3 regions of the Mitsuaria sp. TWR114 genome follow, and region 2 is predicted to be linked to each of the others. Evidence: riboswitches for the same ligand, from Rfam matches in the RefSeq annotation. Region 2 holds a riboswitch; each other region holds the start of a gene.
What was found. Region 2 has a riboswitch for S-adenosylhomocysteine ahead of metH (methionine synthase). Riboswitches for the same ligand answer to the same signal wherever they lie in the genome.
Positions count from the first base shown of each region.

Region 1: linked by a shared signal. The riboswitch ahead of metH (methionine synthase) and the one ahead of metH (methionine synthase) in region 2 are both predicted to bind S-adenosylhomocysteine.
Region 3: linked by a shared signal. The riboswitch ahead of ahcY (adenosylhomocysteinase) and the one ahead of metH (methionine synthase) in region 2 are both predicted to bind S-adenosylhomocysteine.

Region 1 is NZ_VOSR01001101.1:3,513-11,652, forward strand. Features, by position in the region: gene FUT87_RS27765 (glycine zipper 2TM domain-containing protein) at 1-286, opposite strand, end outside; gene metH (methionine synthase) at 449-3,151, opposite strand; S-adenosyl-L-homocysteine riboswitch at 3,302-3,406, opposite strand; gene FUT87_RS27775 (HD-GYP domain-containing protein) at 3,628-4,833, shown strand; gene FUT87_RS27780 (homocysteine S-methyltransferase family protein) at 4,912-5,988, opposite strand; gene FUT87_RS27785 (DUF4197 domain-containing protein) at 6,029-6,706, opposite strand; gene FUT87_RS27790 (fumarylacetoacetate hydrolase family protein) at 6,687-7,754, opposite strand; gene FUT87_RS27795 (hypothetical protein) at 7,806-8,140, opposite strand, start outside.
Region 2 is NZ_VOSR01000541.1:156-5,933, forward strand. Features, by position in the region: gene FUT87_RS18825 (homocysteine S-methyltransferase family protein) at 1-934, shown strand, start outside; gene FUT87_RS18830 (HD-GYP domain-containing protein) at 1,013-2,218, opposite strand; S-adenosyl-L-homocysteine riboswitch at 2,440-2,544, shown strand; gene metH (methionine synthase) at 2,695-5,397, shown strand; partial or broken gene FUT87_RS18840 (hypothetical protein) at 5,560-5,778, shown strand, end outside.
Region 3 is NZ_VOSR01000022.1:946-9,085, reverse strand. Features, by position in the region: gene FUT87_RS01265 (proprotein convertase P-domain-containing protein) at 1-490, opposite strand, end outside; gene FUT87_RS01260 (OmpW/AlkL family protein) at 728-1,369, opposite strand; gene metF (methylenetetrahydrofolate reductase [NAD(P)H]) at 1,498-2,337, opposite strand; gene FUT87_RS01250 (TlyA family RNA methyltransferase) at 2,334-3,065, opposite strand; gene ahcY (adenosylhomocysteinase) at 3,099-4,532, opposite strand; S-adenosyl-L-homocysteine riboswitch at 4,635-4,733, opposite strand; gene FUT87_RS01240 (HAD family hydrolase) at 4,806-5,597, shown strand; gene FUT87_RS01235 (hypothetical protein) at 5,525-6,016, opposite strand; gene FUT87_RS01230 (oxidoreductase-like domain-containing protein) at 6,259-6,465, opposite strand; gene infA (translation initiation factor IF-1) at 6,509-6,766, opposite strand; gene FUT87_RS01220 (SDR family NAD(P)-dependent oxidoreductase) at 7,638-8,140, shown strand, end outside.

The sequences.
Region 1 (8,140 bases), on a different contig from region 2:
TGTTGTCCGCGTAGCCGGTCGAGCCGCCATCGCGCGACTGCGAGCCGCGGCGGGGTTCATTGGATGCGTGCTGCTGCACGGCCTGGTCGCCCGAGCGGCGCGCGGCGCGCGCCTCGTCGGCGGCATTGGCGCCGTTGCGATCGACGATGTTGCCTTGCTGCTCGGCCGCCGCGACCGGCGTGTCCGGCATCGACGGCGCCGACTGGTGCCGCCCCGCGAAGAACGCTGCCACGACCAGCACGGTGGCCCCAACTGCACCCGCCGCGATCTTTTGATTGGTATTCAACGCCATGATTCACCTCTTATGGTTTTCCCCTACCTCGGGGGACGAGCGAAGAATGCCACGCTGTTACAAGTCGCGGGGCCCGGTTCTTGTTCCGTTTGTAAATTGGTGAAACGCGGCCTGTAGGACAAGGCCGCGTCCTGCGGTTTTCGTTGCTCCGGCGCGTCAGCCCAGCAGCGGCGCGAGCGCCCGCTGCGCGTCCTGCGGATCCAGCGCCATGCGGGCCGCCCAGTCCGCCACCTGGTCGTCGCCGATGCGGCCCACATTGAAGTAGGTCGCCTCCGGATGCGCGAGGTAGAAACCGCTGACGCTGGCCGCCGGCGTCATCGCCATGCCTTCGGTCAGCGCCATGCCGATGTCCTCGGCCTGCAGCACGCGGAACATGTCCCGCTTGACCAGGTGGTCCGGGCAGGCCGGATAGCCCGGCGCGGGACGGATGCCCCGGTAGGCCTCGGCGATCAGTTGCTCGTTGCTGAGCGCCTCGTCGGCCGCGTACCCCCAGAAGTCCATCCGCACGCGCTGGTGCAGCCGCTCGGCGAAGGCCTCGGCCAGCCGGTCGGCCAGCGCCTTGAGCATGATCGCGGAGTAGTCGTCCAGGTCGTCGATGAACTGCTGCTCCTTCTTGTCCACGCCCAGGCCGGCGGTGACCGCGAACAGCCCGATGTAGTCCGGCACCGTGCCCTTGGCCGCGATGAAGTCCGCCAGCGCCCGGTTGGGCCGGCGCACGCCGTCCACCACCGGCCGCTCGGACTGCATGCGCAGCCCGCGCCAGGTCATCAGCACCTCCGAGCGCGACTCGTCGCTGTAGATCTCGATGTCGTCGTCGTTGACCTGCGCGGCCGGGTACAGGCCCAGCACGCCATTGGCGGTCAGCCAGCGGCCTTCGATGAGCCGCTGCAGCATGCGCTTGCCGTCGCTGAAGACGCGCTGGGCCTCGGCGCCGACGACCTCGTCCTTGAGGATGGCCGGGAACGGCCCCGCCAGGTCCCAGGTCTGGAAGAACGGGCCCCAGTCGATGCACTGCGCCAGTTCGGCCAGGTCGTAGTTGCGGAACTGGCGCCGGCCGATGAAGCGCGGCGCCGGCGGGGTGTAGGTCGTGAAGTCAGCGCGCTGCTTGTTCGCACGCGCCTGCGCCAGCGTCACCAGCGGCGTCTGCTTCTTATTGGCGTGCAGCTCGCGGACCTTCTCGTAATCGGACTTCAGCTCGTCGATGAAGCGCGTGGCGCGTTCATCGGACAGCAGGTCCGAGCACACGCCCACCGAGCGCGACGCGTCGGGCACGTAGACCACCGGCCCTTCGTAATGCGGCGAGATCTTGACCGCCGTGTGCACGCGGCTGGTCGTTGCGCCGCCGATCAGCAGCGGGATCTTCTTCACGCGGAAGTAGTCGTCGCGCTGCATCTCCGCGGCGACGTGCTGCATCTCCTCCAGGCTGGGCGTGATCAGGCCCGAGAGCCCGATGATGTCGGCGCCTTCGACCTTGGCCTTGGCGAGGATGTCCTGGCACGGGACCATCACGCCCATGTTCACGACCTCGAAGTTGTTGCACTGCAGGACCACCGTGACGATGTTCTTGCCGATGTCGTGCACGTCGCCCTTCACCGTGGCGATGACGATCTTGCCCTTGGAGCGGACGTCGGCGCCGGCGGCGGCGAGCTGGCGCTTCTCCTCCTCGATGTAGGGCACCAGGTGGGCCACCGCGGACTTCATCACCCGCGCGCTCTTGACCACCTGCGGCAGGAACATCTTGCCCGCGCCGAACAGGTCGCCGACCACATTCATGCCGGCCATCAGCGGGCCTTCGATCACGTGCAGCGGCCGGCCGCCCTTGGCGCGGATGCCCTGCCAGGCCTCCTCGGTGTCCTCGACGATGAAATCGGTGATGCCGTGGATCAGCGCATGCGACAGCCGCGCGTCGACGTCGCCCGCGCGCCAGGCCAGCTTGGCGCTGTCGTCCTTGGCCGCGCCCTTGACCGACTCGGCCACCTCGAGCAGCCGCTCGGTTGCGTCCTCGCGGCGGTTCAGCACCACGTCCTCGACGCGCTCGCGCAGGTCGGCGGGGATCTCGTCATAGACGCCGACCATGCCGGCGTTGACGATGCCCATGTCCATCCCCGCCTGGATCGCGTGGTACAGGAAGACCGTGTGGATGGCCTCCCGCACCGGCTCGTTGCCGCGGAAGCTGAAGGACACGTTGGACACGCCGCCGCTGACCTTCGCTCCGGGCAGGTTCGCTTTGATCCAGCGCGTGGCCTCGATGAAGTCGACCGCGTAGTTGTTGTGCTCCTCGATGCCGGTGGCGATCGCGAAGATGTTGGGGTCGAAGATGATGTCCTCGGGCGGGAAGCCGATCTCGTCGACCAGCAGCCGGTAGGCGCGCTCGCAGATCTGGATCTTGCGTTCGTAGGTATCGGCCTGGCCGGTCTCGTCGAAGGCCATCACCACGGTGGCCGCGCCATAGCGGCGGATCAGCTTGGCCTGGCGGCGGAACTCGGTCTCGCCCTCCTTCAGCGAGATCGAGTTGACGATGCCCTTGCCCTGGATGCACTTGAGCCCGGCCTCGATCACCTCCCACTTGGACGAGTCGATCATGATCGGCACGCGCGCGATCTCGGGCTCGGAGGCGATCAGGTTGAGGAAGCGCACCATCGCGGCCTTGCTGTCCAGCATGGCCTCGTCCATGTTGATGTCGATGACCTGGGCGCCGTTCTCGACCTGCTGGCGGGCGACGCTCAGCGCCTGCTCGAAATCGCCATTCAGGATCATCCGCGCGAAGGCCTTGGAGCCGGTGACGTTGGTGCGTTCGCCCACGTTGACGAACAGCGTGCCGGCGCCGATGGCCACCGGCTCCAGGCCGGAGAGCTTCATCGGGGGGACGGCGGCGCGGCCCGGAGCGGTGCTGGCGTCGGAAGCGTCGGAAGCGGGAGGGAGGGCGGACATGGCGGCGGCGCTCTTCGAGGCTGGAGGAAGCTGGATCGAGACGGGGCCGCGCAACTCACCGCAACCCCGCGCGGGGCGGGACGGTGAGCGTCGTTGTTCAGCGGGGTCCCGGGGTCCGACCGCGCCGTTCCGAGCCTGGCGGGCGCCCGGATGACGGGACCTGTCGCAACGCTCCTCGGAAACCACCGCCGCCCCGATGCCGCGAATGCGGCATTGCTGGCAGCGGAAACGGCGTGCATTCTACCGGTCCGGCCCTGCTTTGTTCGTGCCGGAATGCCTGCCGAAGCCTCGCGCGGACCTATGCTCGCCCGCAGCGTGCCGCGGTGGAGGGAACCGGCGCAGGCACGGCGACATCCGACAACGACAACAACGAGGAGGCGACGTCCGGTCGCCGGGAAGGCCACGTGGATCTGGTCCAACTTCCTTCAAACAGCCTGCGCGTGGGACAGGTGCTGACCTTCTCGCTGCGCGACGCGGCGGGGCACCTGCTGTTCGCCGCCGGGCATCCGCTGCCCGACACGCCGCAGGTGCGCGAGCTGCTGGCGCGCGGGCCCTGGGTCCAGGCGCACGAGACGCGCGAATACCAGCGCGCCCTGGCCCACAAGCTCGACACGATGATGCTGCAGGGGGCCTCGCTGTCCGCGCTGGCCAATGCCAAGGCCGAGTACAAGCCCACGCGGCCCATGCCCCTGCCGGCGGCGACGGGGCCGGCGCACACCGCCATCTGGGCCGATTTGCAGTGGCATGCGCAGCAGGTGCTGCGCGATCCGCATCGGCCGGACTTCCTCCTGCGCCTGGCGCAGCTGCTGGACACGGTGCTGTCGCGCCTGACGCAGCAGCCCGATGCCTCGCTGGCGATGCTGGTGCACGACGCCGGCCAGGAGCCGCTGCAGTACAGCGCGCGGCATGCGCTGCTGTCGCTGGTGCTGGCGGAGATGACGACCCGCCAGCTCGGCTGGAGCGAGGGCCGCCGGCGCACGCTGGGCCTGGCGGCGCTGACGATGAACCTGGACAGCGCCGCCCAGCAGGACCAGCATGCGCTGCGGCCGGAGGCGCTGGCCCAGGCGCAGCGCGAGGCCCTGGCCGGCCATGGCGACCGCGCGGCGGCCACGCTGCAAGGGATCGGGGTCGACGACGAGGCCTGGCTCGCCGCGGTCCGCCTGCATCACGACGCCGGGCCGGGCCCGCTGGCCGGCCGCGCGGACGGCGAGTTGATGGCGCGCCTGCTGCGCCGCATCGACGTCTATGGCGCGCGATTGAGCCCGCGACGCAACCGCCGGGCGCTGTCGGCGGCGCAGGCCGCGCGGGCGGTCTACCTGGACGAGCTGCAGCAGCCCGACGAGGCGGGCGCCGCGCTGATCAAGGCGATCGGCCTCTATCCGCCGGGCTCGCTGGTCCGGCTGGCCAATGGCGAGGAGGGCATGGTGCTCAAGCGCGGGCACAGCGCGAGCGAACCGCTGGTGGCGGCGCTGATCGGCCGCAGCGGCTCGCCGCTGACCGTGCCGGTGCTGCGCGACACGCGCTTGCCGGCGCAGGCGATCTCGGCCAGTCTGGCGCCGCATGAAGTCCGGCTGCGCGTCCACATGGACGCGATGCTCAAGCTCTATTGAGGTGGACTGCCCTGGCCGCTGCCCCGCCGGCCCTCACCCCCGCCCTCTCCCGCGAAGTGGGAGAGGGAGAGGGAGGGATCAGACGCCTTCAGTGATCAGTCCGCTGAACAGCTTGCTGCCCCACGGGCGCGGCCGGTAGGCGGCGACCTTCTGCGCGATCGCGCGGATGTGGTCGGGCGTCGTGCCGCAGCAGCCGCCGGCGATGTTCAGGAAGCCGGCCGCGGCGAACTCGCCCACCAGCCGGCCGGTGACGTCCGGCGTCTCGTCGAAGCCGGTGTCGCTCATCGGGTTGGGCAGGCCGGCATTCGGGTAGCAGGAGATCGGCGTGTCGCCGGCCGCCTTGGACAGTTCCTCGATGTAGGGCCGCATCAGCGCCGCGCCGAGCGCACAGTTCAGGCCGATCGCCAGCGGCAGCGCGTGGCGCACCGAGTGCCAGAACGCCGTCACCGTCTGACCCGACAGGATGCGGCCCGACGCGTCGGTCACCGTGCCGGAGATGATCACCGGCAGGCGCTCACCGGTGTCCTCCATCAGCTGGTCCACCGCGAAGATCGCGGCCTTGGCGTTGAGCGTGTCGAAGATGGTCTCGATCAGGAACAGGTCGACGCCGCCCTCGAGCAAGCCCTTGGCCTGCTCGTAGTAGGCGGCGCGCAGCGTGTCGAAGTCGACGTTGCGAGCGCCCGGGTCGTTCACGTCGGGACTGATGGACGCCGTGCGCGGCGTCGGGCCGAGCGCGCCGGCCGCGAAGCGCGGCTTATCCGGCGTGCTGAACGCGTCGCAGGCCTCGCGCGCCAGGCGCGCCGCAGCGACGTTCATCTCGTAGGCGAAGGCCTCCAGCCCGTAGTCCTCCTGCGCGACGGTGGTCGTGCCGAAGGTGTTGGTCTCGATGATGTCGGCGCCGGCGTCCAGGTACTGGCGGTGGATCTCGCTGATGACCTCGGGCTTGGTCAGCACCAGCAGGTCGTTGTTGCCCTTGAGGTCCTTGGGATGGTCCGCGAAGCGCGCGCCGCGGAAGTCCGCCTCGGTCAGCTTGTAGCGCTGGATCATCGTGCCCATCGCGCCATCCAGGACGGCGATGCGTTGCGCCAGGAGGGCGGGCAAGGCGGCGCCGCGGGTGTAGGCGGCGGCGGGACGGGCGGCGGTCGGGGCGTTCATGGGGCGCGATTGTAAAAAACCGCGCCCGGTCCCAGCCTTCTCATCCGCCAAAGACCTTCTTCAGGATGGCGCTGCCGGTGCCCACCGGGTCCTGGCGGATCTTCTTCTCCTCCTGGCCGATCATGAAATACAGCCCGTCCAGCGCCTTGTCGGTGACGTAGGACTGCAGGTTGGCGTCCTCCTTGCGGATCAGGCCGAAGCCCAGGGCCTTGCCGGCGACGGCGTTGTACTTCTCGCTCAGCGACTGGCGCTCGGTCGCCTTCGTCACGATCGGCAGGAAGCGGTCCGTCAGCGGCGAGCGCGTCTTGTCCTCGAAGAAGCGCGTCACCGCGTTGTCGCCGCCGCGCACGATCCGCACCGCGTCCTCGACGCTGATATTGCGCACGGTGCTGACCAGCAGCTGGCGCGCCTCGGGCATCGCCTGCTCGGCGGCGCGGTTCATCGAGGTCACCAGTTCGTCGATGCGCCGCCCCTGGCCGGTGGTGCGCAGCAGCCGGGCCGCGTCCTTGAGCGCGCCCGGCAGCTCGATGCGCACCTGCGGATTGCCCAGGAAGCCGTCGGTGCGGCCCAGGTTCGCGATCGCCGCCTGCGCGCCGCGCTCCAGGGCCGCGCGCACGCCGGAGGCGGCGTCGCCCTCGCTCAGGTTCAAGGCCATCGCCCAGGGCGAGGCGCAGCCCGCGCCCAGCAGCGCGATCAGGTCACGGCGAAGCAGGTTCATCGATGTCTCCTTCGGGGGTATCGGCCGCCGTGGTGGCGGCGGGCTCGGCGGGGTCGTCGCCCTCGGCCGGCGGCGTCGCGTCGGCATCGGCATCCGCGGCATCGATATCGGCGTCGGCATCGGCATCGGCCGCCAGGGACGAAGCCTGCTCCGATTCCGCGAGGTCCATGTCGATGGCGCCGAACGGGCCGGGGCCGTCACCGAGCTTGAACTCGATGCGCAGGCTGTCGCCGGCCTCGAGCACGACCGGCTTGCCCAGCACCGGCATGCCGGCGCCGACCAGCGTGCCGGCGCGCAGCGGCCGGTTGCGGGTGGCCTCGGCGAGCAGGTCGCCGAAGGACCACTGCATACCGGCCTTCGCGTCGACGACGGCCTGCTTGCGCCCGTTGCGCATGATCTGCAGCTGCAGCGCCGCGCGACCGAGGTACCAGGCGCCGGGCAGTTCATCGGGCGTGAGGGCGACCGGCGCGAACTGCAGCGCCGGGCGGCTGTGCAGCGCCGGCCAGCCATTGGCCAGCTCCTCCTGCTGCGCCGGCCGCAGCACCCAGTCGCTGACCAGCATCAGCAGCCGGACCGATTCCAGCGCCTGCGACGGCACCGCGCCCTGCGCCAGATCGCCGGTGAGGACCGCGAGTTGCGCCTCGGGCTCCAGGCCCGGCGCGCGCAGGTCCAGCGGATCGGCCGGCCCGAGCAGCGCCTCGGCGCCGCCGGCGCGCAGCAGCGGCGCACTCAGGCGCTCCGGCCAGGCCAGGCCGCGCTCGCGCAGTGCCTGGCCCTGTCCGGGATAGGCCTCGCCGGCGATCCAGCCGGCCAGGCGCGGCAGCGGCGCCATGCACTGCCGGGGATCGAAGGCGAACGCATGCCGCGCGCGGCCCTGGTTCAGCGAGAGTGACAACGTCTCCAGCTGCGGCGCCATGAAGTTCCAGTCGTCGAGCACTTGCTGCAGGCGCGTGGCGATGCCGTTGGCATAGCATGCCTGGCTCAGGTCGCGCGACACGACCACCAGTTGGCCGTCGCGCGATCCATCGCGGTAGGTTGCGAGTTTCATTGTTGTGGTCGGACAGTCATTCGTCGGGCGAGCGTTGGCGGCATTTTCACCTCAGGATCGGAAGGCGCTCGGCGTCGCGCTCGCGGCCGCGCTGCTGCTGCATGCGGCCGTGATGAATGCGCTGTCGCGACAGCCCGCGCCGCGCGCGGTCGACGCGAGCGCGATGGCGACCCGCCTCATCGACGCGGTCCCGCGGCCCGAGTCCTTGGCGGCGCCCATCGCGCCGCCCATCGCGCCGCCGGTTGCATCGCCTGTTACGCCACCGGTTGAGCCACTCGTTGCGCCGCCCGTGACGACGCCGGAGCTCGCGCCCGGCGCGGTGCCCACCGCCATCGCGACCACGACCCCACCGCTCGCCGACGCTCGCCCCGTCCCCGCGCTGCTCG
Region 2 (5,778 bases):
CCGCGGCGCGCGCTTCGCGGACCATCCCAAGGACCTCAAGGGCAACAACGACCTGCTGGTGCTGACCAAGCCCGAGGTCATCAGCGAGATCCACCGCCAGTACCTGGACGCCGGCGCCGACATCATCGAGACCAACACCTTCGGCACGACCACCGTCGCGCAGGAGGACTACGGGCTGGAGGCCTTCGCCTACGAGATGAACGTCGCTGCGGCGCGCCTGGCGCGCGAGGCCTGCGACGCGTTCAGCACGCCGGATAAGCCGCGCTTCGCGGCCGGCGCGCTCGGCCCGACGCCGCGCACGGCGTCCATCAGTCCCGACGTGAACGACCCGGGCGCTCGCAACGTCGACTTCGACACGCTGCGCGCCGCCTACTACGAGCAGGCCAAGGGCTTGCTCGAGGGCGGCGTCGACCTGTTCCTGATCGAGACCATCTTCGACACGCTCAACGCCAAGGCCGCGATCTTCGCGGTGGACCAGCTGATGGAGGACACCGGTGAGCGCCTGCCGGTGATCATCTCCGGCACGGTGACCGACGCGTCGGGCCGCATCCTGTCGGGTCAGACGGTGACGGCGTTCTGGCACTCGGTGCGCCACGCGCTGCCGCTGGCGATCGGCCTGAACTGTGCGCTCGGCGCGGCGCTGATGCGGCCCTACATCGAGGAACTGTCCAAGGCGGCCGGCGACACGCCGATCTCCTGCTACCCGAATGCCGGCCTGCCCAACCCGATGAGCGACACCGGCTTCGACGAGACGCCGGACGTCACCGGCCGGCTGGTGGGCGAGTTCGCCGCGGCCGGCTTCCTGAACATCGCCGGCGGCTGCTGCGGCACGACGCCCGACCACATCCGCGCGATCGCGCAGAAGGTCGCCGCCTACCGGCCGCGCCCGTGGGGCAGCAAGCTGTTCAGCGGACTGATCACTGAAGGCGTCTGATCCCTCCCTCTCCCTCTCCCACTTCGCGGGAGAGGGCGGGGGTGAGGGCCGGCGGGGCAGCGGCCAGGGCAGTCCACCTCAATAGAGCTTGAGCATCGCGTCCATGTGGACGCGCAGCCGGACTTCATGCGGCGCCAGACTGGCCGAGATCGCCTGCGCCGGCAAGCGCGTGTCGCGCAGCACCGGCACGGTCAGCGGCGAGCCGCTGCGGCCGATCAGCGCCGCCACCAGCGGTTCGCTCGCGCTGTGCCCGCGCTTGAGCACCATGCCCTCCTCGCCATTGGCCAGCCGGACCAGCGAGCCCGGCGGATAGAGGCCGATCGCCTTGATCAGCGCGGCGCCCGCCTCGTCGGGCTGCTGCAGCTCGTCCAGGTAGACCGCCCGCGCGGCCTGCGCCGCCGACAGCGCCCGGCGGTTGCGTCGCGGGCTCAATCGCGCGCCATAGACGTCGATGCGGCGCAGCAGGCGCGCCATCAACTCGCCGTCCGCACGGCCGGCCAGCGGGCCCGGCCCGGCGTCGTGATGCAGGCGGACCGCGGCGAGCCAGGCCTCGTCGTCGACCCCGATCCCTTGCAGCGTGGCCGCCGCGCGGTCGCCATGGCCGGCCAGGGCCTCGCGCTGCGCCTGGGCCAGCGCCTCCGGCCGCAGCGCATGCTGGTCCTGCTGGGCGGCGCTGTCCAGGTTCATCGTCAGCGCCGCCAGGCCCAGCGTGCGCCGGCGGCCCTCGCTCCAGCCGAGCTGGCGGGTCGTCATCTCCGCCAGCACCAGCGACAGCAGCGCATGCCGCGCGCTGTACTGCAGCGGCTCCTGGCCGGCGTCGTGCACCAGCATCGCCAGCGAGGCATCGGGCTGCTGCGTCAGGCGCGACAGCACCGTGTCCAGCAGCTGCGCCAGGCGCAGGAGGAAGTCCGGCCGATGCGGATCGCGCAGCACCTGCTGCGCATGCCACTGCAAATCGGCCCAGATGGCGGTGTGCGCCGGCCCCGTCGCCGCCGGCAGGGGCATGGGCCGCGTGGGCTTGTACTCGGCCTTGGCATTGGCCAGCGCGGACAGCGAGGCCCCCTGCAGCATCATCGTGTCGAGCTTGTGGGCCAGGGCGCGCTGGTATTCGCGCGTCTCGTGCGCCTGGACCCAGGGCCCGCGCGCCAGCAGCTCGCGCACCTGCGGCGTGTCGGGCAGCGGATGCCCGGCGGCGAACAGCAGGTGCCCCGCCGCGTCGCGCAGCGAGAAGGTCAGCACCTGTCCCACGCGCAGGCTGTTTGAAGGAAGTTGGACCAGATCCACGTGGCCTTCCCGGCGACCGGACGTCGCCTCCTCGTTGTTGTCGTTGTCGGATGTCGCCGTGCCTGCGCCGGTTCCCTCCACCGCGGCACGCTGCGGGCGAGCATAGGTCCGCGCGAGGCTTCGGCAGGCATTCCGGCACGAACAAAGCAGGGCCGGACCGGTAGAATGCACGCCGTTTCCGCTGCCAGCAATGCCGCATTCGCGGCATCGGGGCGGCGGTGGTTTCCGAGGAGCGTTGCGACAGGTCCCGTCATCCGGGCGCCCGCCAGGCTCGGAACGGCGCGGTCGGACCCCGGGACCCCGCTGAACAACGACGCTCACCGTCCCGCCCCGCGCGGGGTTGCGGTGAGTTGCGCGGCCCCGTCTCGATCCAGCTTCCTCCAGCCTCGAAGAGCGCCGCCGCCATGTCCGCCCTCCCTCCCGCTTCCGACGCTTCCGACGCCAGCACCGCTCCGGGCCGCGCCGCCGTCCCCCCGATGAAGCTCTCCGGCCTGGAGCCGGTGGCCATCGGCGCCGGCACGCTGTTCGTCAACGTGGGCGAACGCACCAACGTCACCGGCTCCAAGGCCTTCGCGCGGATGATCCTGAATGGCGATTTCGAGCAGGCGCTGAGCGTCGCCCGCCAGCAGGTCGAGAACGGCGCCCAGGTCATCGACATCAACATGGACGAGGCCATGCTGGACAGCAAGGCCGCGATGGTGCGCTTCCTCAACCTGATCGCCTCCGAGCCCGAGATCGCGCGCGTGCCGATCATGATCGACTCGTCCAAGTGGGAGGTGATCGAGGCCGGGCTCAAGTGCATCCAGGGCAAGGGCATCGTCAACTCGATCTCGCTGAAGGAGGGCGAGACCGAGTTCCGCCGCCAGGCCAAGCTGATCCGCCGCTATGGCGCGGCCACCGTGGTGATGGCCTTCGACGAGACCGGCCAGGCCGATACCTACGAACGCAAGATCCAGATCTGCGAGCGCGCCTACCGGCTGCTGGTCGACGAGATCGGCTTCCCGCCCGAGGACATCATCTTCGACCCCAACATCTTCGCGATCGCCACCGGCATCGAGGAGCACAACAACTACGCGGTCGACTTCATCGAGGCCACGCGCTGGATCAAAGCGAACCTGCCCGGAGCGAAGGTCAGCGGCGGCGTGTCCAACGTGTCCTTCAGCTTCCGCGGCAACGAGCCGGTGCGGGAGGCCATCCACACGGTCTTCCTGTACCACGCGATCCAGGCGGGGATGGACATGGGCATCGTCAACGCCGGCATGGTCGGCGTCTATGACGAGATCCCCGCCGACCTGCGCGAGCGCGTCGAGGACGTGGTGCTGAACCGCCGCGAGGACGCAACCGAGCGGCTGCTCGAGGTGGCCGAGTCGGTCAAGGGCGCGGCCAAGGACGACAGCGCCAAGCTGGCCTGGCGCGCGGGCGACGTCGACGCGCGGCTGTCGCATGCGCTGATCCACGGCATCACCGATTTCATCGTCGAGGACACCGAGGAGGCCTGGCAGGGCATCCGCGCCAAGGGCGGCCGGCCGCTGCACGTGATCGAAGGCCCGCTGATGGCCGGCATGAATGTGGTCGGCGACCTGTTCGGCGCGGGCAAGATGTTCCTGCCGCAGGTGGTCAAGAGCGCGCGGGTGATGAAGTCCGCGGTGGCCCACCTGGTGCCCTACATCGAGGAGGAGAAGCGCCAGCTCGCCGCCGCCGGCGCCGACGTCCGCTCCAAGGGCAAGATCGTCATCGCCACGGTGAAGGGCGACGTGCACGACATCGGCAAGAACATCGTCACGGTGGTCCTGCAGTGCAACAACTTCGAGGTCGTGAACATGGGCGTGATGGTCCCGTGCCAGGACATCCTCGCCAAGGCCAAGGTCGAAGGCGCCGACATCATCGGGCTCTCGGGCCTGATCACGCCCAGCCTGGAGGAGATGCAGCACGTCGCCGCGGAGATGCAGCGCGACGACTACTTCCGCGTGAAGAAGATCCCGCTGCTGATCGGCGGCGCAACGACCAGCCGCGTGCACACGGCGGTCAAGATCTCGCCGCATTACGAAGGGCCGGTGGTCTACGTGCCCGACGCGTCGCGCTCGGTGGGCGTGTGCTCGGACCTGCTGTCCGATGAACGCGCCACGCGCTTCATCGACGAGCTGAAGTCCGATTACGAGAAGGTCCGCGAGCTGCACGCCAATAAGAAGCAGACGCCGCTGGTGACGCTGGCGCAGGCGCGTGCGAACAAGCAGCGCGCTGACTTCACGACCTACACCCCGCCGGCGCCGCGCTTCATCGGCCGGCGCCAGTTCCGCAACTACGACCTGGCCGAACTGGCGCAGTGCATCGACTGGGGCCCGTTCTTCCAGACCTGGGACCTGGCGGGGCCGTTCCCGGCCATCCTCAAGGACGAGGTCGTCGGCGCCGAGGCCCAGCGCGTCTTCAGCGACGGCAAGCGCATGCTGCAGCGGCTCATCGAAGGCCGCTGGCTGACCGCCAATGGCGTGCTGGGCCTGTACCCGGCCGCGCAGGTCAACGACGACGACATCGAGATCTACAGCGACGAGTCGCGCTCGGAGGTGCTGATGACCTGGCGCGGGCTGCGCATGCAGTCCGAGCGGCCGGTGGTGGACGGCGTGCGCCGGCCCAACCGGGCGCTGGCGGACTTCATCGCGGCCAAGGGCACGGTGCCGGACTACATCGGGCTGTTCGCGGTCACCGCCGGCCTGGGCGTGGACAAGAAGGAGCAGCAGTTCATCGACGACCTGGACGACTACTCCGCGATCATGCTCAAGGCGCTGGCCGACCGGCTGGCCGAGGCCTTCGCCGAGCGGCTGCACCAGCGCGTGCGGATGGACTTCTGGGGGTACGCGGCCGACGAGGCGCTCAGCAACGAGCAACTGATCGCCGAGGCCTACCGGGGCATCCGTCCCGCGCCGGGCTATCCGGCCTGCCCGGACCACCTGGTCAAGCGGGACATGTTCCGCGTGCTGCAGGCCGAGGACATCGGCATGGCGCTGACCGAAGGCATGGCGATGACGCCGGCGGCCAGCGTCAGCGGTTTCTACCTCGCGCATCCGGAGGCGACCTACTTCAATGTGGGCCGCATCGGCGACGACCAGGTGGCGGACTGGGCGGCCCGCATGGCGCTGGATCCGCAGGACGCGCAGCGGGCGCTCGCGCCGCTGCTGGGCTGACGCGCCGGAGCAACGAAAACCGCAGGACGCGGCCTTGTCCTACAGGCCGCGTTTCACCAATTTACAAACGGAACAAGAACCGGGCCCCGCGACTTGTAACAGCGTGGCATTCTTCGCTCGTCCCCCGAGGTAGGGGAAAACCATAAGAGGTGAATCATGGCGTTGAATACCAATCAAAAGATCGCGGCGGGTGCAGTTGGGGCCACCGTGCTGGTCGTGGCAGCGTTCTTCGCGGGGCGGCACCAGTCGGCGCCGTCGATGCCGGACACGCCGGTCGCGGCGGCCGAGCAGCAAGGCAACATCGTCGATCGCAACGGCGCCAATGCCGCCGACGAGGCGCGCGCCGCGCGCCGCTCGGGCGACCAGGCCGTGCAGCAGCAC
Region 3 (8,140 bases), on a different contig from region 2:
GCACGGTCGTCAGCTGCACGTTCCAGTTGTTGATCACGCCGACGTCGGCGCCGGCCAGGTCGGCCACGCGCAGCGTCCAGGTGCCGAAGGCGTCCTGGCCGTTGAAGGCCGACAGCAGTTCTTCCGCGCGGAAGCTGCCGGTGAACGGCGCGGCGCCATTGGCGACGGCGGTGGTCGCCGCATCGTCGAAGACGGTGTTGAAGAAGTTGTCGGCCGATCCGCCGCGGCGGTTGAACAGCTGGACGGTGGTGCCGGTCGGCGCGATCAGCCAGATCGCCAGGTCGGCGTCATAGGTGTGGCGCAGGTCGACGATCGAGACGTTGACGTCGCTCAGCGTGCCGCGGGTGTCGACGTTCAGCGTGGAGGTCACGACGCAGCGGTCGCAGATGGCGGTCGGCGTGGTGCTGGAGGCGGTCACGACCGCGGCTTGGGCGGTGAAGGCGGTGGTCAGGGAGGCGGCGCAGACGGCCAGCAGACGCTTGAAGTTCATGGAGTCAGGGTCACAAAAAAGGTGGCTTGTGACTCCATGTAAGCAGTGTTCATGCCAATGAATTAGGGATGGCGTTCGAATCCCTTCTGGCATAGGCACTTGGCGCTGTTTCCGTGAACAATTCCCGGCGCTCCGCGCGTGCGGTTTTAACGAACTGTCAAGAATCCCGACGTTGGCTGCTTGCGCCGTCCCCTCAGCTGATGCGAGGGCCGAGGGGATGAAACGGATTTCTGGGACTCAGAACCGATAGCCCACGCCGACGCCGATCAGCAGCGGATCGATCTTGAACTTGCCGACCGACGCGCCCTTGGAGCGCACCTCGGTGTCCATCTTGAGCTTCTTGATGTCGAGGTTGATCGACCACCTCGGATCCAGCATCACGTCGAAACCGACCTGCAGGGCCAGGCCGACGCTCTGCTTCTCGATGCTGGGCGCCAGCGCCGCCTGCACGGCCGGCTCGAAGCGGGCGCTGGAGAAGCGCGTGTAGTTGAGGCCGGCGCCAAGGTAGGGGCGGAACTGCCCGTCCGGGTTGAAGTGGTACTGCAGCGTCAGCGTCGGCGGCAGGTGCTTCACGGTCCCGATGCGCACGCCGTTGCTGCGCAGCGTGTGCCGTTGCGGCACGGTCAGGATCAGCTCGGTCGCCAGGTTCGGCGTGATGAAGTAGCTGATGTCGACTTCGGGAATCGTCTTGCGGCTCAGCGACAGGCCGAGCCCGGTCCGGTCCTTGTCCGCCGGGTCGATGTTCACCGCGCGGGCGCGGATCACCCAGGGGCTGCCCTGCGCATGCGCGGGCAGCGCGGTGGTCGTCATCAGCGCCGTGAGCGCCATGAGCGCCGCGGCGCCGAGGGACAAGCGGGATCGGGTGGGGATGCGGGACATACGTTCACTCCTGGTCAATGGGTGACCGGCATTGAACGTGGGCCCCGGGCCGCTGGCCTTGACCGTTCACAAGGAACGGCGGCGCGGCATGAAGACCGCCCGCGGCGGCGCGGACCGCTTGCGCGGGGTCAAGCTTGGGCGGCGAGACCGAGGCGTTTGCACAACTCCAGCGTCAGCGCGCTCTGGTTGAGCGTGTAGAAGTGCAGCCCCGGCACGCCGCCGGCGATCAGGCGCTCGCACAGTCGCGTGACGACGTCCAGGCCGAAGGCGCGCACGGAGGCGGCGTCATCCATGTAGCCCTCCATCTTCAGCGCGACCCAGCGCGGGATCTCGATGCCGTCGCGCTGCGCGAACTGCGCGATGCGCGCGTAGTTGTTGATCGGCATGACGCCCGGCACGATCGGCACCTCCACGCCCAGGGCGCGGGAGGCCTCGACGAAGTGGAAGTAGGCATCGGGGTTGTAGAAGAACTGCGTGATCGCGCCGCTGGCGCCGGCGCGCACCTTGTCGGCGAAGAACTGCAGGTCGCGCGCCGCGTAGCGCTGCTGCGGGTGGTACTCGGGATAGGCCGCGACCTCGATGTCCCAGTCCTCGCCCTGCGTCTCGCGGATGAAGCGCACCAGCTCGGCGGCGTAGCGGAACTCGCCCGCCGTGGCCGTGCCGCTGGGCAGGTCGCCGCGCAGCGCGACGACGCGGCGGATGTCCTGCGCGCGGTAGGTCGCCAGGATCTCGGCGATGTTCTCGCGCGTGGAGCCGACGCAGGACAGGTGCGGCGCGGCGTCGAAGCCCTGCGACGCGATGTCGGCGACGGTCGACAGCGTCTTCTCGCGCGTGGAGCCGCCGGCGCCGTAGGTGACGCTGAAGTACTGCGGATTCACCGCGCGCAGTTCCTGCACGACGGTCTTGAGCTTCTCGGTGCCGACGGGCGTGTTGGGCGGGAAGAATTCGATGCTGACCGGCGTCGTCATGGTTGTTGGATCCAGATGAAGAATTCGGTGTTGCCGTCGCCACCGGTGACGGGGCTTTCGAACCAGCCCTTGACGACGAGGTCGCGCTTCTCGGCGGCGGCCACGGCCTGTTCCTTGACCACGGCGTACTGCGACTTGTCCTTGACGATGCCGTTCTTGTTCAAGGCCTTGGGGCCGAGCTCGAACTGCGGCTTGATCAGCAGCAGCGCCTGGCCTTGCGGCTTGAGCCAGCCGGCCACGTGCTTGATCGTGCCGATCATCGAGATGAAGCTCAGGTCGCCCACGACGAGGTCGAAAGGCTCGGCGGGCACATAGTCCTTCACGTGCATGCCTTCGAGGGCCGTCACGCGCGGGTCGGCCTTCAAGGTCTCGTGCAGCTGGCCGTGGCCGACGTCGATGCCGGTCACGTGCGCCGCGCCGGCCTTGAGCAGCACGTCGGTGAACCCGCCCGCGCTCTGGCCCATGTCCAGGGCCGAGAAACCGGCCACCGACACGCCGACCTTGGCCAGCGCACCCTCGAGCTTGAGCCCGCCGCGCGAGACGTAACGCAGTTCGGCATCGTTCGTCACGCGCATGGGGGTGGTCTCGGGCAGGTCCTCGCCGCACTTGCGCACGACGGTCCAGCCCTTGGGGCCTTCCCACTCGACCGCGCGTGCGTCGATCAGCCGCTGGGCAGCCGAGCGCGTGGGCGCCAGGCCAAGGGAAAGAAGCCGCTGATCAGCACGCATGGTCGGGTCTCGGTTCAGTCGACGGTCAGTCGATCAATAGCGGTAGGTGTCGGGCTTGTAGGGACCGGCCTTGCTGACGCCGATGTAGGCGGCCTGCTCGTCGGTCAGCTCGCTCAGCTGCGCGTTCAGCGTCTTGAGCTGCAGGCGCGCGACGTGCTCGTCCAGGTGCTTGGGCAGCACGTAGACCTGGCCCACGGCATAAGCGTCCTTGTGCGCGAACAGCTCGATCTGCGCGATGGTCTGGTTGGCGAAGCTCGAGGACATCACGTAGCTCGGGTGGCCGGTGCCGCAGCCCAGGTTCACGAGGCGGCCCTTGGCCAGCAGGATGATGCGCTTGCCGTCCGGGAAGATCACGTGGTCCACCTGCGGCTTGATCTCTTCCCACTCGTACTGCTCGAGCGAGGCGACGTCGATCTCGTTGTCGAAGTGACCGATGTTGCAGACGATCGCGTTGTGCTTCATCGCAGCCATGTGCTCGTGGCGGATCACGTTCTTGTTGCCGGTCGTGGTCACGAAGATGTCGGCCTTGTCGGCGGCGTATTCCATCGTCACGACGCGGAAGCCCTCCATCGCGGCCTGCAGCGCGCAGATCGGATCGATCTCGGTGACCCAGACCTGGGCCGACAGCGCGCGCATCGCCTGCGCCGAGCCCTTGCCCACGTCGCCGTAGCCGGCGATCACGGCGATCTTGCCGGCGACCATGACGTCGGTGGCGCGCTTGATGCCGTCCACCAGCGACTCGCGGCAGCCGTAGAGGTTGTCGAACTTGCTCTTGGTGACCGAGTCGTTGACGTTGATCGCGCGGAACAGCAGCGTGCCCTTGGCCGACATCTCCTTCAGGCGATGCACGCCGGTGGTCGTTTCCTCGGTCACGCCGATGATCTCGGCGCTCTTGCGGGTGTACCAGGTCGCGTCTTCGGCGATCTTCTTCCTGATCGCGGCGAACAGGATGCGCTCTTCCTCGCTACCCGGATTGGCCAGGACCGACAGGTCCTTCTCGGCCTTCTGGCCCAGGTGCATCAGCAGCGTCGCGTCGCCGCCGTCGTCCAGGATCATGTTGGGGCCTTCGCCCGCTTCGCCCTTGGCGCCGAACTCGAAGATGCGGTGGGTGTAGTCCCAGTAGTCTTCCAGCGTCTCGCCCTTGTAGGCGAAGACGGGGGTGCCGACGGCGACCAGCGCGGCGGCGGCGTGGTCCTGCGTCGAGAAGATGTTGCACGAGGCCCAGCGGACTTCGGCGCCCAGCGCCTGCAGCGTCTCGACCAGCACGGCGGTCTGGATCGTCATGTGCAGCGAGCCGGTGATGCGCGCGCCCTTGAGCGGCTGGGCCGCGGCGTATTCCTCACGGATCGCCATCAGCGCGGGCATCTCGCTCTCGGCGATCTTGATCTCCTTGCGGCCCCAGTCGGCCAGCGACAGGTCTTTGATCAGGTACTGGTCTTGGGCCAGCGGCTTCAGTTGGGCGTTCATGCGGACTCCTGCGAGGAAGGGCCGTCGACGCCAGCGATCAGGACATGGGGAGAAGTGGGGAGGGCACTTGCCGCTCGGTCCTCACCCGGCCTGCGAAGGGTCGACGGGTGAGCGCGGTTGCCATGGCCGCGGGCACGTCGCCGCGCGGCGGTTCCGAGCCTGGCCTCGATGGGATGGGAGGTCGCAACGCTCCTCGGAACAGGGCGCGATTGTAGACATGTTCCGTTCGACGGCTTGATGACAGCGTCACGGTCGGGGCCACAATCGCCCCTTATGCGAACGATCCCCCCGCTCAGCGACTGTCCCCGCGCGGCCTGGCTCCCCCTGCGCGGGGTGCTGACCGACATCGACGACACCCTGACGGCCGAGGGCGACATCGCCCCCGCCGCGCTGGCGGCCCTGCATCGGCTGCAGGGCGCCGGCGTCCCGGTCATCGCGATCACCGGCCGGCCCGCGGGCTGGAGCGCGCCCTTCGCGTTGGACCGGCCCCTGCGGGGGATCGTGGCGGAGAACGGCGGGGTGCTGCTGCACCGGGAGAACGACGCGCTGGTCACCGAGTTCGCCCAGGACGACGCGACGCGACGGGAGAACTTCGCGCGTCTGCAGGCCTGCGCGGGGGCGATCGTGGCGACGGTGCCGGGCGCCCAGCTGGCGCGCGACAGCGCGGGGCGGCTGACCGACATCGCGGTCGACCACAGCGAATTCACGCGGCTGGACGACGACGCGATCGCCGCCGTCTGCGACCTGATGCGCGCCCATGGGCTGGTGGCGACGGTGAGCTCGATCCACGTCAACGGCTGGATCGGGGAACACAGCAAGTGGACCGCCGCCCAGTGGGCGGTGAAGCGGCTGACCGGGCGAGCGTTCGATCCGCGGGAGTGGGTCTATGTCGGCGACTCGACGAATGACCAGCTGATGTTCGAGCGGGTGCCCCTGTCGGTGGGGGTGGCCAACATCGCGCGTTTCCTGCCGATGCTGGATCACCCGCCGGCCTACGTCACCGCCAGCGAGCGCGGCGACGGTTTCGCGGAAGTGGCCCGCGCCTTGCTGGCCGCGGCCGGCTGAGGGCGGGTCGGCGCGTCCTCGACGGCCGGGACGCGCGGCCGGGGCTGGCGCCCTTCGACCGGATCCCAGGCATGCCGCCCGACCAGCGCCGACACTCCCGGCCAGTCATGCCCGCGCGGCAGCACCCGCGCCAGGCTCGCATGGCTGACGCGTCCGCCGACGGCCACGAGCCGCTCCGCCACCTCGATGCGCCGGCGCCGCAGCCGCGGCAGCAGCCAGCGGTTGGTCGGGCGCTCGCGCAGCACGCTGGGATGCGGCATGCAGCGGTGCTCCGCCATCAGCAGGTGGCGCAGCAGCACCTCCAGTCCGAACGGGTCGAGGTGGCGCCAGTCGGTGCTCAGCCGCGCCAGCGCGAAGCGCAGGTTGGCCTGGGCGTCGGAACGCGCGACATGGAAACGGTTCTGGCCAGTCATGAACATCGGGGCCTCCGATCGGGGGAGATCGATGCGCCCGCGCGGCAAGCGCGGCGCCTGTCCTGGATGTCGGCGGGCGCGCGGGGGTTCTGAAGCCCGAGGATGTCCCCAAAAACGTCACGAAACGCAAACGCCCCTCGACCTGAGGGGGGCCTCGTCGGAGGGAGGCGAGACCCCCGAACGTGGACGGGGCCGCCGGAAAAAGCGAAGGGCCGCGCGAGGCGGCCCTTCCGGGTGGGGGTGAGGCGTCAGCCGGCCTCGGGGTGGCGGGCCTTCCAGGCGCGCATCGCTTGCCGGTAGCGGTCCATCGCCAGGTCGTGCAGGTCGAAGATGCACGGGTCGCAGCCGTTGCCGCAGCAGGCGTCGATGTCCGGCTGCACGGGCGGCTGGGGCATCGGGTCGTCGGCCTCGAGCGAGGCCGGCGCCGCGGCGGGGTCGGGCAGGGCGGTGGTCATGACCGGGAGGCTCCGCGAGGGCTTCGGCCCCCGCGGCGCACGCTCAGCGACGGACCGGCGGCGGTCCCGAGTGGGCCGAGCGCTGCAGGTGACGGAAGGTGATCCGGCCCTTGGTCAGGTCGTAGGGCGACATCTCCAAGGAGACGGCGTCGCCAGCCAGGATGCGGATGTGATGCTTGCGCATCTTGCCGCCCGTGTAGGCGATGACCTGGTGGCCGTTCTCCAGCGTCACGCGAAAGCGCGAGTCCGGCAGGATTTCGTTGACGACACCCTGCATTTCAATCAGTTCTTCCTTGGCCATACGGGAGGCTCCTTTCTTGAAATCGATAAGGGCGCCGGCCGCGGTCTGCCGCGGGCCTTCGCCTCGGGAATCACGGGCGCGCCGTCAATGGCAGCGCGCCCAGGCCGTGCCTTCGGTCTCCGCGTAGCGCAACGCGGCGCGGCGGGTCTCGAAGGTCGGCACGAATCGCATGACGCGATCGATGCTGGCCATGCCGCGTCCCGATCGGATCGAGACGGCCGCGGCGAATCCGCCGTCGGCATGGGGTTTGGTCATCGGTGAGACAAGGAATCGCCCCACCTCAATGCTTTTGGTTCGCATAGTTTTCATGAGGTGTGCGCCTTGACAGGCAATCGCAATAAGCAACCGTCTTGGCGCGGTTTGGGAATGTGCCCTTTCCCTGTTTCGATGGCGCGAAGCCGGGGCGGGACACGAAGAGGTGCTCCAGCAGCCGTTCGCCCAAGGACGATCGAACCGGCCGAAGCCAGAAACGCGCAAGCGCACGAACCGGGGGTTGATGCTGGTGCGAGCCGCTCGCAGAAAGGTCCGTGAGAGGGACCGGAGGGGCTGCAGAAGAAGACCTGAAGAGGGTGGTCTTGTGCGAATCAAGCTGCGGATTGTAGCGCAAGCGCGCGAATTGCGCAGCGTCGCTTGCAGTCAGGACGCGGGGATCGTGCGGAAGGGCCGGCGGTTGGCGGGCGGCGCAAGCCCGACGAGCGCGACGAGCACCGCCTGCCGGTCGCGGCGGATCGTGCAAGCGGTCCGCCGGAACGGGCATGCGGCCCCGGGGGCCGCTGCCTACGATGAATCCATCCCTCGCGAGGTCCGCCGGCAAGCGCCCCCGTCGAGGGGAAATCCCTCCACCCTGTCATCCCTCCAAGGACGGAATCCCATGAGCAAGATCTGGTTCATCACCGGCGCCAACCGCGGCTTCGGGCTGGAGATCGCCAAGGCGGCGCTGGTCGCCGGCGATCGCGTCGTCGCCACCGGCCGCGATGTCGCGGCGCTCCAGGACGCCTATGCGGCGCACGCCGACGCCGTGCTGTGCCTGCCGCTGGACGTCAGCCGCGAGGCCGACGCGGTCCACGCGGTCGAGCAGGCCGTCGCGCGCTTCGGTCGCATCGACGTGCTGGTCAACAACGCGGGGTATGGCCAGCTGGGCCTGTTCGAGGCCATCGGCGCCGACGACATCGAGCGCCAGTTCGCCACCAACGTCTTCGGCCTGATGCACGTCACCCGGGCGGTGCTGCCGGTCATGCGCCGGCAGCGCGACGGTCACGTGATCAACATCGCCTCGGTCGGCGGTTTCCGCGGCTTCGATGGCGCGGCGGTCTACTGCGCGACGAAGTTCGCCGTCGATGGCTTCAGCGCCTCGCTGGCGCCGGAGCTGGCCGG